3 regions of the Mucilaginibacter sp. McL0603 genome follow, and region 3 is predicted to be linked to each of the others. Evidence: riboswitches for the same ligand, from Rfam matches in the RefSeq annotation. Region 3 holds a riboswitch; each other region holds the start of a gene.
The links. Region 3 has a riboswitch for cobalamin ahead of ACPPVU_RS17090 (TonB-dependent receptor plug domain-containing protein). Riboswitches for the same ligand answer to the same signal wherever they lie in the genome.
Positions count from the first base shown of each region.

Region 1: linked by a shared signal. The riboswitch ahead of ACPPVU_RS16065 (TonB-dependent receptor plug domain-containing protein) and the one ahead of ACPPVU_RS17090 (TonB-dependent receptor plug domain-containing protein) in region 3 are both predicted to bind cobalamin.
Region 2: linked by a shared signal. The riboswitch ahead of ACPPVU_RS21440 (ribonucleoside-diphosphate reductase small subunit) and the one ahead of ACPPVU_RS17090 (TonB-dependent receptor plug domain-containing protein) in region 3 are both predicted to bind cobalamin.

Region 1 is NZ_CP188251.1:3,501,048-3,505,870, forward strand. It holds gene chrA (chromate efflux transporter) at 1-141, opposite strand, end outside; gene ACPPVU_RS16060 (serine hydrolase) at 187-1,431, opposite strand; cobalamin riboswitch at 1,575-1,771, shown strand; gene ACPPVU_RS16065 (TonB-dependent receptor plug domain-containing protein) at 1,868-3,886, shown strand; gene ACPPVU_RS16070 (DUF5074 domain-containing protein) at 3,902-4,823, shown strand, end outside.
Region 2 is NZ_CP188251.1:4,682,181-4,687,003, reverse strand. It holds gene sucD (succinate--CoA ligase subunit alpha) at 1-36, shown strand, start outside; gene ACPPVU_RS21455 (hypothetical protein) at 436-843, shown strand; gene ACPPVU_RS21450 (methionine-R-sulfoxide reductase) at 1,159-1,524, shown strand; gene aqpZ (aquaporin Z) at 1,622-2,371, opposite strand; cobalamin riboswitch at 2,579-2,839, shown strand; gene ACPPVU_RS21440 (ribonucleoside-diphosphate reductase small subunit) at 2,941-3,915, shown strand; gene ACPPVU_RS21435 (ribonucleoside-diphosphate reductase subunit alpha) at 3,953-4,823, shown strand, end outside.
Region 3 is NZ_CP188251.1:3,729,234-3,734,056, reverse strand. It holds gene ACPPVU_RS17110 (heavy metal translocating P-type ATPase) at 1-1,059, opposite strand, end outside; tRNA gene ACPPVU_RS17105 (tRNA-His) at 1,178-1,251, shown strand; gene ACPPVU_RS17100 (DUF3892 domain-containing protein) at 1,582-1,908, opposite strand; gene ACPPVU_RS17095 (hypothetical protein) at 2,058-2,210, opposite strand; cobalamin riboswitch at 2,595-2,789, shown strand; gene ACPPVU_RS17090 (TonB-dependent receptor plug domain-containing protein) at 2,890-4,823, shown strand, end outside.

The sequences.
Region 1 (4,823 bases), 230 kb from region 3:
GTGCTCATGTGATAGCCATTGCCGTTTCCTCACTATTTCCTCTTCCATTATAGCGATGTGCACGGCCGGGCCTCCGAAACCGATAAACCCCAGCTTTAAAAACACTCTAGCTACTTCTGCTAATTTTGACTTTTCGCTCATCAGTAAGAGTTCCCATTTAGAAAGGATTATACTTAAAATCGGGCATCAATAACTAAACTTAAACTTTTTCAGATCAGGTTTATATTTTCTTTCCCGTTGTAATTCGTATTTATAAATCACCTGCCCCAAATTCTTCATAAAAGGCAGACAAACAGTTTTGTATTCGTATTTATTATCGTTGTAAATACCATCTTCATTAGATTGCACCACTGCAGAAATAATAAACTCGACCTTGTTTTTAAAGTCGACGATATAAGCATTGTCAATATCATACCCGTACGAATCGCCTATCTTATTAAATATCCTGATATTGGGGTTAATCACCGCCAAACTATCCCCACCATAAAACAACCACTTGCAGTAGGCAGGAAAATATTCCGGCGGACTGTAAGTTGGATGCTTACTTTCCGTAGGCCACATGCTCATGTACTTATAGATGAATTTATATTGATCATCTGTCAGATTAAATCGATCATTCTCCGGATAAACTTCAGGGAACAATAGTCCTCTCAAAATCGATTGCTGATCAACAAGCGGGTAAATGTTATTTTGTGAAAAGTCAAAGGGTTCCATTACTAACTTATCGTTCTTATCCAAATAACCTTTGCCTTGCAACATATTCTCCAGGTGCATAGGATAATCCCTGGAATCATACAGCGCAGGCTTGCTATAAACCAGTTTTTCCCCATTATAAAAATTTACCGGGTTGGTATGACGAGTGCTTTCGCCCTTATCACCAATAGCCAAACGGGCGATAATACGGGTACCGTTCAGGCCATATTTCTTTAGCTTATTATTGATCTCTTCCCGCCCTACAAATTCATAAAGGCGGTTATAAGCATCATTATCGCTTACAAGGAGTATCTTTTTGATATAGTTGTCTATACTGGGCAAACCGCTTTTTGAGGTTGAGTCTTTGGTCACTTTCGTCTGCCCGGCAAAAGCACTGTCAGTAATCATTGTGGACTTGGTGTCAAATCCTTTAATATTTAACTCATTCAGTTTTTCAAGGCCGAATATAGCCGTAGGCAATTTTACAGTGCTGGCAGGGTAGAAGTAGTGGTTAGCATTAAGTCGATAGCTATATGATTTGAAATGTGGAACATTGTTTTCATCCCTGTCAATTTGGGTGTATAATATTTGCACCTCGTTGTGAGTGGGATGATGCAATATATGTTCAAATAATTCAGGATGTGAGTCAATCATGTTTTTCAGGAAAACAGTATCAGGCTGTTGGGCCATGGCAGATAAACTTAAAATGAGTAAAAGGTTAGTAAAAAATAGCTTCATGCTGATAAATATAGAGAATAGTTGATTGAGTTAAGTGGTTGATTAAGTTGAATGGTTTAGTCAGGCTGATTTTAAAACTTAATCAACCAAATCCAACTTAGTCAACTCAATCAACTAACATTTGAAAATAACGAAACCATAAGCTACATTTGCAACGCTTTAGGTTTTTCCGATAATATCGGGAGATTAAAAGGGAATCAGGTGTATAATCCTGAACTGTCCCGCAGCTGTAAGCTCCATAACCATTGCCCATTCATGGCCACTGTCCTGATTATTCAGAACGGGAAGGCAGGGCAAAAGGGGAGTAAGTCAGAAGACCTGCCAGAGCATAGAATTATTCATAGCTTTCGGGGATTGAAGCTTGAATGTGAAACTCGTCCATCATTGTTTCCATTCCAAACTTTCTTTCCGTATGCTGTGATGTTAGCTCACAAACATGCAAGGAAAAGTAAATATTTTGAAAATTATTCCGCTGTTATCGGTCGGACTACTGTGCTTTTCGCTTGTTTTCCCATCTGTATCATTTGCTCAAACCGATACCGCTAAAAAGCTAAAAGAGGTTAATGTTTCATCTGTTACTGCACCTAAAATAAATTCAATTGCCCCTGCACAACAAATAACTGCTAACGATTTTAACAAATACAGCGCATTTAACGTCGCTGATGCCATCAGGGATTTTGCGGGAGTTAACATAATAGATTATGGAGGCATAGGGGGATTAAAAACAGTTTCTGTGCGCAGTTTAGGGGCAGATAATACAGCAGTGTTATATAATGGTGTGCAATTGAATGATGCACAGAACGGGCAAATAGACCTAAGCAAATTCAACCTGAATAATATTCAGCAAATCACATTGTACAATGCGCAACCATCGGATATCTGCCAAACAGCACGTGCCTATGCATGGGCGAGTATACTTTCTATTAAAACAGTCTTACCGCAATTAAGGGCTGCAGATCCTTATAGAATATTGCTTGGAGTAAAGGGTGGTTCTTTCGGGTTGATCAATCCTTATTTACAATGGCAGCAGCGCATCAATAATTATTGGTCGTTTGTGGTAAATGGTTCTGTTGAAGGTGCGAACGGTCGCTATAAATACAAACAAAATAATGATGGATCTGATACTCTTGCCACCCGGCAAAATGGAGATATCCATGCGCAACAGGCAGATGGTGAATTATATTGGATAAAATCAGACAGTAATAAGTTTAATCTCCAATTTAACTACTATAATTCGGATAGAGGGCTTCCCGGCCCTGTTGTTTTTTATGCAGCACCGACTAATCAGCGATTATATAATACAGATTATTTTATACAATCCGGATATCAGCACATTGCTCACAATAGTTTACAAGTGCTAATTAACACTAAAGTATCACAAAGCTTTGTTCACTTTATTGAAACAGGGGTTTACAATACCACAGGTATCACGGATGAACATTACTCGCAACGCGAGTTTTACCAATCAGCTGCAATTGCCTATAACATTCTTCCGGCATGGAAAATTTCTTATTCATCAGATCTGGACATTAGTGGACTACAATCAGATGTATATAAATACGATTTCCCGACAAGGTTAAGCCTGTTTAATGTGCTTGCCACTGATTTGTATTTGGGTAACTGGCGCTTACAAGGAAATTTATTAAATACGTATATAACGGACCAGGTTAGAACGGGCACTGCTGCCGCTTCCAAATCAGCCTATACGCCAGCCTTAATTGCTACTTTTTTACCATTTGGTAATCAAGACATTCAACTGAGGGCCTATTATAAAAGCACCTTCCGCAATCCGACTTTTTCAGAGCAGTATTATTATGCAATTCAGCCAAGGCCACTCAAACCCGAACAGGCAGATCAATATAATTTAGGAGCAGTATATACCAGGAATATGAGTGGTTTTATGGACTACATCACGCTTAGTGTTGATGCCTATTATAATAATGTCAAAGATAAAATAACTTACATTCCAACCCGTTCACCCGAAACACCTTCGGTTGTAAATCTGGGGAAAGTTGAGATTAAGGGCCTGGATGCTGTTTTTAAAACTCAATTTAATCCTTTTTACGGCTGGAAAGCCACTTTCGCAGCCAATTATACTTTCCAGCAAGCATTGGATGTTACTGACCCAACCGACCTGTATTACCTGGAACAGATTCCTTATACACCCAAAAACACCCTGGCTCTAAATGCCGGTCTCTCTCATAATCAATTTGGGATATATTATAACCAGGTAGTTTCATCATCAAGATATGAAAACAGTAATAATACTCCTGAATACTACATACCCGGATATAGTGTAAGCGATGCATCCCTTGTTTATAAATTCCATATCAGTTCATTTCCTGTAATGGCATCGACAGAGATAAATAACATTTTTAATAAAAGTTATGTTATTATCAGTAACTACCCAATGCCGGGCCGGTCTTACAGATTCACATTTCAAATAACCATTTAATCAATATATAAAAACATGAAAACATTTAAACCTAACTATCTATTTGTCTCAATTGCACTTGCAATAACGCTGGCGTCGTGCCACAAAGACAAAAGAGTAACCCCTGATACCCCGACGGCACAAAGAGCAGGAGTTTACATACTGGATCAGGGTAATTTAGGTAGCCCTAACAGCGCATTAACTTATTATGATTATACTACTAAAACCTTGACGCCGGATATATTTACTACAGCCAATGGCAGAGGATTAGGTAATACGGCTAATGATTTAAAGATATATGGTTCAAAAATGTATATCGTGGTAGATAAATCCGGAACGGTAGAGGTGGTAGATAGCAAAACAGCAAAATCCATCAAAAAAGTCCTTTTCCAAAACAGTGATCTTTCTTCAAGAGAACCACGCGATATTGCATTTTCTAATGGATTTGCTTACGTTTCTCTTTATGATGGCAATGTAGCTGTAATGGATACCGTATCGTTTACAATTAGTAAATATATTCCTGTTGGCCGCAACCCGGAACAACTGGCTGTGAGCAACGGTAAGCTATATGTGGCTAACGGCGGTGGTTTAAGTTTTCCTGATGTAGATAGCACCTTATCTGTCATTAACCTAACCAGCTTAACTGAAACCAAAAAAATAAATGTTGGGCCTAATCCTTATGCGGTTTCGGTTGATAAATATGGTGATGTTTTTGTAACTGCTTATGGTGTTTTTGGGGTAAGCAACGCTACTTTAAGCATTGTAAACAGTTCTACTGATGCATTAACTTCTAAAGTTGATTTTGGTGGGGGACCGTTTTCTATTAACGGAGATAATGCTTATTACATTGATGTAGATGGTTCCGTTAAAATATTTAATGTTAAAACCTTTACTTCATCAACAACCAATTTTATATCAGACGGAACTTCGATCACTACACCGTTTGCTATTGCTGTAG
Region 2 (4,823 bases), 950 kb from region 3:
GCTGAGGAATTAGCTAAGCTGAAAGTGAAAGCATAATTAGAGGTTAAAGCTTAAAGGTAAAAGGCGAAAGGTTTTTATCTTCATAAATATTTAAATCCCGGTAAGAAATTGCCGGGATTTTTTTATTTGTGTCAGAGCCTCAATTTTTACGTCTTTGCGAGGAACGAAGCAATCTCTAAACTATGCAGATCAGGGAGAACGGATTTCTTAAGGAACGTATAGTTTGTACTCCATGGTTCATGAATGTCCTATGTAGAGATTGCTTCGTTCCTCGCAAAGACGATTGCAAAAAATCATGGGAATCATATAATCAAGCGAATCATGATTCGGACAATATGCCCCCCGTGAAAACTAATGCCGGGCAAATACGATATCATTTAAATAAAACAATGAGGTTAGATCCATTATATTTGCTAACGGACTTTAATCTTTGTTATGTACCTAGAAGTATATGTGTTTAATGCGCCTATTGTGACTGAAGAACAAATTTACGATGAGGCGACTCTACCTGACTTCCCTGATCTTGATATTTTAAAGAAAAAAGTAGAAGAACAAGTTCCCGGCATTAAATGGTTAGATGCAAAAACTGGGCAGATTTATACTTCAGGCCACCAGGGACAGTTGTTATTTGACAATAACAGGAAAGCTATTTATTTCAGAATAACAGGCGGCGATGACCCAATAAAACTAGTTTTGAAATTGTGTGAGGTTAATGGCTGGACATCCTACACACCTGAGAACGGGCATTTTCTCGAGAAAAATTTAGACAGTGTGGAATACTGGCGGGAATACTGCACTTATCAAAGTACCATTTACAATTTATTTTATAAGAAAAAAGGCTAGAGATTAGCCTGATTAACCTTCCCGATCCATTGACTTGCATAATTCGGGGATTGCTTCGTTCCTCGCAAAGACGCGTTAAAGAAATTGTCCGCAAGTGTTTCATGGCACAGTTACTCCGTTACGGACGGACAAAACAACCCTTCGTCAACCCTATGTAAACAAGCGCTTACCTCCAAATCAAAACGCCATTCCTGCCGTATATTTGTTATAATCAGTGAAAAGTCAAACACTAATTCACTCAATCAATAACGGCGAAGCCTTCTTGAGTGCCTTAAAAAAACAAATCACTAACGAAAAATTCAATAATTAAAATTCATGGAATACAATAAATTAACGCCCGAAGAAGAACGGGTAATACTATACAAAGGGACTGAAAGACCATTTACCGGATCTTTATTAGATAATCATGCACATGGCTTATACGTGTGTAAAAGATGCGATACACCTTTATATACTTCAGAAACCAAATTTGAATCACATTGCGGCTGGCCAAGTTTTGATGATGAGATACCGGGTGCAGTAAAACGTGTTCCGGATGCGGACGGACACCGTGTAGAAATAGTATGTGCCAATTGCGGTGCGCACCTCGGTCACGTTTTTGAAGGAGAATACATGACTCCCAAAAATACCAGGCACTGTGTAAACTCAGTTTCGCTGAAGTTTGTGCCTTTGGAAGATTAAGTTAAGTAGTTGATTAGGTTGACTGAGTTAATCAAGTTGTTTTTTTAGCAACTATTTAACTCAATCAACCTAATCTAACTTAATCAACCATTCAATTTTATTTCGCTTCCTTTTCAAACACATTCATCCACACCAGTGCAGATAATATCCCCCCAACAATCGGTGCAACTATGAAAAGCCATAGCTGATCCAATGCTTTACCACCGGCAAATATTGCAGGACCAAAGCTACGTGCCGGATTTACTGACGTGCCTGTAATTGGTATAGCAACCAAATGTATAAGTACCAGGGTAAGTCCGATAGCTAATCCAGCCATTGAGGAATTACCAAAGCGTGAGTTGGTACCGAAAATCACGAAGAGGAATAGAAAAGTAAGCACCGCTTCGGCCAGGAATGCTGATGCTGTGGAATAGCCTCCAAGATACCCGGGCCCCCATCCGTTTGCTCCAAGGCCCCATTCAGGAACAGCAGTAAATCCGGGACTGCCTTTCATAAGTGCATATAATATTGCTGATGCGATTGTAGCGCCAACAAGTTGGGCCACAATATATCCAACGGTATCTTTTCCGCTTATTTTGCCGGCTACCAGCATAGCTATGGTAATAGCAGGATTAATATGGCAGCCGGAAATTGGACCGATGGCATAAGCCATTGCAACAACAGCCAAGCCGAATGCAAGCGCAATACCTAACATACCAATGCCATTTGGGGCATCAGAAAGAATTTCAGCAGGGATTGTTTTTCCGTTGACAACCGCCGCACCGCAACCAAATAACACTAAGGCAAATGTTCCGATAAGTTCAGCTAAATACTTTTTCATAGTGGATGATTTTGAATGTTTATGAATGGCTTTTATTTTGTTAAAATGCTATCAGATATGAAATTACAAACAAAGTTTACTGGATTTTTTAAATGATTCTATTTTTCTTGCAGAATAGAAGTTGCACATTAAAATCTGAAACTTTAAATATGGTTGTTCATAACTAAACATGATGTTAAAAACTAAGACTAACATCGTAATATCATCATCCGCTATCTTTGGAAGTACAAGTTCTTTAACAAACGCTATCAAAGGTTGCCGGGTTAAAAGCCGGCATTAAAAGGGAACCATGTGTAAATCATGGGCTGACGTGCAACTGTGGATTTAGTTATGAGTTTTGAGTATTGAGTTATGAGTTTTTCATCATAATCGGATACTTACTACTCAGAAATAGTGGGGTTTTATTAATTAAGTTATGTGTATTTCTACTCAAAACTTACAACTTACCACTCGAAACTAAAAAAGCCAGACACCTGCCAGGATAGCTTGTCAAAACTTTCACGAATAAGGTTTTGGCGAAAGCCCTGTCTCCAGTACTTCCATAAGTACCCGGTTCATTGTCTTTTGTCGACTCCTAAAAAATAAAACGACGAGGCATGAAACAGGAAAACGAAGTATTACTCCGGGAGAACAAGGATCGGTTTGTGATCCTCCCCATCAATTATCCCCGCATCTGGGAAATGTACAAAAAACACGAGGCCAGTTTCTGGACTGCCGAAGAGATCGATCTGTCTGACGACCTGAAACATTGGGAAAATCTGAACGATGGGGAAAGGCATTTTATATCGCACATACTGGCTTTTTTTGCCGCAAGCGATGGTATTGTGAATGAGAACCTAGCAGTAAATTTTATGAGTGAGGTGCAGGTTCCGGAGGCAAGATGTTTCTATGGTTTCCAGATCATGATGGAGAATATTCACTCTGAAACTTATGCTTTACTGATCGATACTTATGTAAAAGATCCGGCTGAAAAAGATCGCTTATTCCATGCTGTTGATACCGTGCCTGCCGTACAGAAAAAAGCAGAATGGGCGCTCAAGTGGATTAATAATGGAACATTTGCACAACGTTTGGTTGCCTTTGCAGCGGTTGAGGGTATTTTCTTTTCGGGTAGTTTTTGCTCTATTTTCTGGCTTAAAAAACGTGGTCTGATGCCGGGTTTAACATTTAGTAATGAATTGATCTCGCGTGATGAAGGTATGCACTGCGAATTTGCATGTCTGCTGTACGGTATGCTGAGCGAGAAACTATCTAAGGAAGAAGCCACAAAGATCATTACCGACGCAGTAGAAATAGAAAAAGAATTTGTGACCGATGCCTTGCCTGTCAACCTAATCGGAATGAATGCGAAACTAATGAGCCAGTATATTGAATTCGTGGCCGATAGATGGCTGGTAGAATTAGGCTATGACCGGGTGTATAATACCACCAATCCATTTGATTTTATGGAGATGATATCCCTGCAGGGAAAAACTAACTTTTTCGAAAAACGCGTAGGCGATTATCAGAAAAGCGGAATCTTAAATACAGCTACTGAAACCAAATCATTCACCCTCGATGAGGACTTTTAACTAATCACTAATCTCTGTTCACTAATCACTATCCCCCATGTTCGTAATAAAAAGAGACGGTAAAAAAGAAACTGTAAAGTTTGATAAAATAACAGCACGCATCGAGAAGCTGTGCTATGGTTTAAACCCAGCATTAGTTGATCCGATTGATGTTGCCAAAAAGGTGATCGAGGGTTTATATGATGGAGTAACCACTTCTGAACTGGATAACCTGGCAGCAGAAACAGCGGCTTCGTTAACCACAAAACATCCGGATTATGCCTTGCTGGCATCTAGAATCGCAGTATCTAACTTACATAAAAACACCATTAAATCATTTTCGGAAACCATGCGCAGGCTGCATGATTATATTGATCTAAAAGCCGGTAAAAGGGCATCACTGATAGCAGATGATGTTTGGCAGGTAATTAGAGAAAATGCTGAGTTACTGGATAGCACTATTATTTACGACCGTGATTTTGGCTTTGATTACTTCGGATTTAAAACATTAGAAAAATCATATTTGCTGAAAATTGATGGTCAGATAGCTGAACGGCCGCAGCATTTATTTATGAGGGTATCGGTAGGTATCCATAAAGGTGATATCGATAGCGTCATCAAAACCTACAACCTCATGAGCGAGCGTTGGTTCACGCATGCTACACCTACATTATTTAATGCGGGCACACCGAAACCTCAAATGTCATCCTGCTTTTTGTTAACGATGAAGGATGATAGCATCGACGGTATTTATGACACGCTAAAACAAACTGCCAAAATATCACAAAGCGCAGGTGGGATAGGTTTAAGTATTCATAATGTGAGGGCTACAGGTTCCTATATCAGTGGTACCAATGGCACCAGTAACGGTATTATCCCGATGCTGAAGGTATTTAATGATACTGCGCGTTATGTAGACCAGGGCGGCG
Region 3 (4,823 bases):
CGCATGTTGTAATCCGGCATGACCCACATAATAAGTCAAAGTAAAAGTGATCACGGCGATCAATATGACAGCAGGCACAAATATGGCCGCTACCTGGTCGCCTAATTTTTGGACCGGTGGTTTGGCAGCTTGTGCTTTTTTCATCAGTTCGATAATTTGTGCAAGCACGGTATTGCTTCCTACCTTGGTAGCGATCATGGTAATATTGCCATGTTCCACAATTGTTCCGCCAATCAATTGATCATATTTCTTTTTTTCAACCGGAATACTTTCACCCGTGAGCATGGATTCATTAATTGAGGCATCCCCGGATAGCACTTCACCATCTACAGGAACCTTATCACCGGTATTGACTAACAATGTATCACCCGGACGCACTTCGCGGGCACTGATCACTTCAATTTCACCATCTACAATACGGTTGGCATTTACCTGCTGAAATTTTATTAAGTCTTTTACTGCAGAGGTAGTTTGCGTTACTGATCGTTTTTCAAATAGATTACCCAGTAATACCAGTGTGATGATAGTGGCACTGGTTTCGTAGAATTGATATTGCATACCCAAGTGCTGTATCGTGCCTATAAGGCTATAAATAAAGGCTGAGGATGAGCCGATAAAGATCAGCACATCCATATTCGGTACGCCGCCTTTAACCGAGTGCCATGCGCTTTTGCCAAAATGCATGCAGCCAACTATAAAAACCGGCAGGCAAAATAAAAGCTGAACAATCGGCTCATGCAAAAAATGCCAGGGCAATAACATACTTAACAAAAGTGGAACAGTGAATATAGTACAGAAGATGAGCTTATTTTCTATTTTCTCGTAGAACTTTTCATGCTGAAGCGAAGCATCTTCGGCTACTTTATAGCCTAATCCTTCAATACCCTTAATTGCATCTTGCACTTTAGCTTCATCATCGGCAGAGAACTTTACTTCCTCCGAAGCAAAATCGACAAGAATATCATGAAAGCCTTTTTTTTCTAATAATTTGTGGACAGAGATAGCGCAATTGTTGCAATGCATCCCGGTGACACTCAGTTCAATTAATTGCTCAGCCATACTTACAAATTTCGTCAATAATTGAGGAGTGATCTAAATTAAATAGTAAGTTGATTGTAATATTAAAAAAGTCCTTGACTTTAGAGAGTAAATTTTTACATTTGCACTCTCCAAAACGGTAGATGTAGCTCAGTTGGTTAGAGCATCGGTTTGTGGTACCGAGGGTCGTGGGTTCGAGCCCCATCATTTACCCTTCATGGGGCAAGACAATTTTTGTTGTTTTAGCCCCATTTTTTTGCCTTTTAATTTGTTATTAATCAGATAGATATTGGGCAGGTAATATTTACAGGCCTAAGGATAAACATAATTTTACGCTGATGTTCCAGAAGTTGCGACTTGACCTGGACACGCTTGAAAACAGACCGGCAACAAGAAGTTACTCACAACAGTCGCAGTTGGTTTACGCGTTTCCTGAAGCTGACGGAAATGGGCGAAGTGTCCAAATATCTGGATTCTGTGAGCCTGATGACCGATGATTTCGCCCGGGACTTGTAAGTAAGTAAAGGACTTTGTTCAGGTAAATTAAAATTCAAAACGACGTTTATTCACCGGTTCAAGTCGCTCAATATGCAGAGTTGGCAGATGTAATAAAGTATCTGGACTATAACTATCCTGTTCTGTTTTTAGATACTCTTTACCATCATGAATTCCTAGTACTACTTTAATTTTTTTACCATTTTCAGAAACGTAATATTGTTCGATATTACGCTTGATGTGTTGTATGACCAGAAAATCCGGTAACACCCATAAATATCCCAGATATTCCCCGGCCAGGCTCTCAATCATTTCATGGGGTTCTGATCCTGCCGTTCTTTTACCTATCCAGGTCACGTTTCTTTTTGTAGACATCTTATATGTAGATTATTGTTTTAAATTTTAATTACTTGCCCAATACATCGAACTGAATTCAACAGCAGCGCTATAACGGGAATGCTATGGAAGTATAAAAGACCATCATGTTCTCGTCCATGTGCCAGGAAGCTTGAGTTGAATAGATATTAAAACTTTGGGATATGACCAAATACAAGGATTACAGATGCCATAAACAGAGCGATTGGTACAAATACTCTTCTTGCTTGTACATTATCAAATTTTCCGAAAAGGAATACTGCTTTAAAAGCATCAACGTGGGTGTTTATTAGATTTTCCATTGTGATAGTTTTTTTAGTTTACGTTCACAATACGTTTTGCAATGCCTGTGCCAAAGAGCGTTTTTCATGCCAAAAGACACGTTAACCTTATTTATTCACCCCAGATGAAAATAAAAAGATGGAGAAATGGGGAATATCATCATCATGTTCCCCGGTTTTTACCTTTTTATACCTTTGACATCAGCGAAGGTCGCTGATTCACAATTGTCAAATCTATCTTATACCTGAAACTCATGATCTTGATAATCCCGACTATGGGCTAAATAGACATATCTGTTATTTATTTAGTGGTGATGGTGCCCATTTTGGCAAATTCCACATCGGCCGAAATAAGATTCTTGTTCTTAGTAATAAAAATTTTACGCCATCTGCATGAGAATTGTATACCTTTGCCTCGCTTTTGGTTCCTGAACTTTTGTTCGGGATTAAAAGGGAATCAGGTGTAAATCCTGAACAGACCCGCTGCTGTAAGCTCCAAAACCAAAGCCCATTCTTATTGTCACTGTCCGCTAACTAGCGGATGGGAAGACAGGGCCGAGGGGAGTAAGTCAGAAGACCTGCCATTGCACATAATTATTCATAGCTTTCGGGGATTGAAGCTGGAATGTAAATACCGCACGCGTATTTTCATTTTTTGTGTCCTTCATTCTGTTTGCTGTGGCTTTAACCACAACACGCAATGGCATCACCTTTACTAAGCAGGGTATTAAATCCCTTTAGTAACATTTCTTTTATAACAGCGCTTGTTTTAACTGGCTGTTCCCTGTTGTGCTGCTTTCCGGCTACTGCGCAGGTGAAAGACAGTATACACCAACAACAGGATACATCGCGACAGCTAAAGGGGGTACAGGTAACCACTTCACGGGCTTATATCCAGGCAACATCACCAGTTCCGGTGCAAGTGCTTAGAGGCGCTCAATTGGAACAGATCAACAGTCTCTCTGTTGCTGATGCTATACGTTATTTCTCGGGTGTTCAGTTAAAAGACTATGGCGGCGTTGGGGGACTTAAAACCATCAACGTACGTAGCCTGGGCACCAACCATACGGCCGTATTTTATGATGGCGTGGAGTTTGGCAATTCGCAGAACGGGCAGGTCGACCTGGGCAAATTTTCACTTGATAATATTGAAGAGATAGCCTTATACGATGGTCAGCAAAACAGCATTTTTCAGCCGGCCAAAGGCTTTGCACCCGCAAGTGCATTGTACCTGACTGCTAAAAGGCCGAAATTTACTGACAGTGCTAATTTCGTCGGTAAAGTAAGTCTTAAAGCGGGCTCCTTTGGTCTGATCAATCCGTCCATTAACGCCGCTTATAAATTCGGCAGCAATGCTTATGCTACGGTCAGTTCCGAGCTGATACATGCCAATGGCCGGTATAAATTCACCACATTTGACGGCGGCGACACCACAGCAGTACGTCACAATGGAGATATCGATGCGCAGCGAATTGAAGGAGCTGTGTCGGTAACTTCAAAAGATTCCGCCACCTGGAAAATCAGAGGGTATCTTTACCATTCGGACCGTGGCCTGCCTGCAGCGGTGGTCAATCATAACTTTGATTCGGATCAGCGCCAATGGGATAAAGACATTTTTGTACAGTCTTCTTACCAAACCAACCCGTCAAACAGGGATAGCTGGATCATCAATGCTAAATATTCCGATGACTATACCCGCTATTTTGACCCGGACATCACCACGACCCGCGGATTACTTGACGACAAATACATCGAAAAAGAGCTCTATTTTTCTGTTGCTAACCGTTACCGGATAACGAAACAATTGTCATTTGATATCTCAGCAGACTATCAGCGTAATCAGCTGGATGCTACCCAGAATGATACGGTACAATATCGCTTTGTCAGCCCTGTGCGCAACCAGTTACTGCTGGCAGCGGCCGGCGAATTGAAATTGCAGCATTTAGATATCCAGGCTGATCTGCTGGCTACTTATGTGAATGATACAGTTGACACGCTTACCGCAGCAGGGCGAAAAACGGAGTATACGCCCGCTTTCCTTTTTTCCTGGCAGCCTTTTGAAAACCCTGATTTCCATGTGCGCGGCTTTTACAAAAATACTTTCCGCTTGCCGACCTTCAATGATCTTTATTTTACCTTCATTGGTAATTCTTTCCTGAAACCGGAGTTTGCCAGGCAATCTGATATTGGTATCACTTATACCAAAAACTGGCAGCAACAAGCCTTGCTTGATTTTTTTCTTCAGGCCGACGGCTATTATAACCAGGTGCGCGACAAGATTGTGGCAATACCCGGCCAAAACCTGGCCCGGTGGACAATGTACAATATAGGCGAAGTGCATACAACCGGACTTGATATTGATGCATCAGCCACCTGGGCTTTACCGGCAAATATCAGGCTCAGCACAGGCATTACTTATACTTATCAGAACGGCATTGATGTTACCAGCGGTGGGGATAGTTATGGACAAGAAATTCCTTACACGCCGAAAAACAGCGGCTCGCTGCTAATTGGGCTACAAAAGGGGCATTTCTTACTTAATTACAGCTTCATCTATACCGGTGCACGTTACGATGAAGATGCTAATATACCTCGAAACTACCTTCCGCCCTGGTACACGCATGACATGAGCAT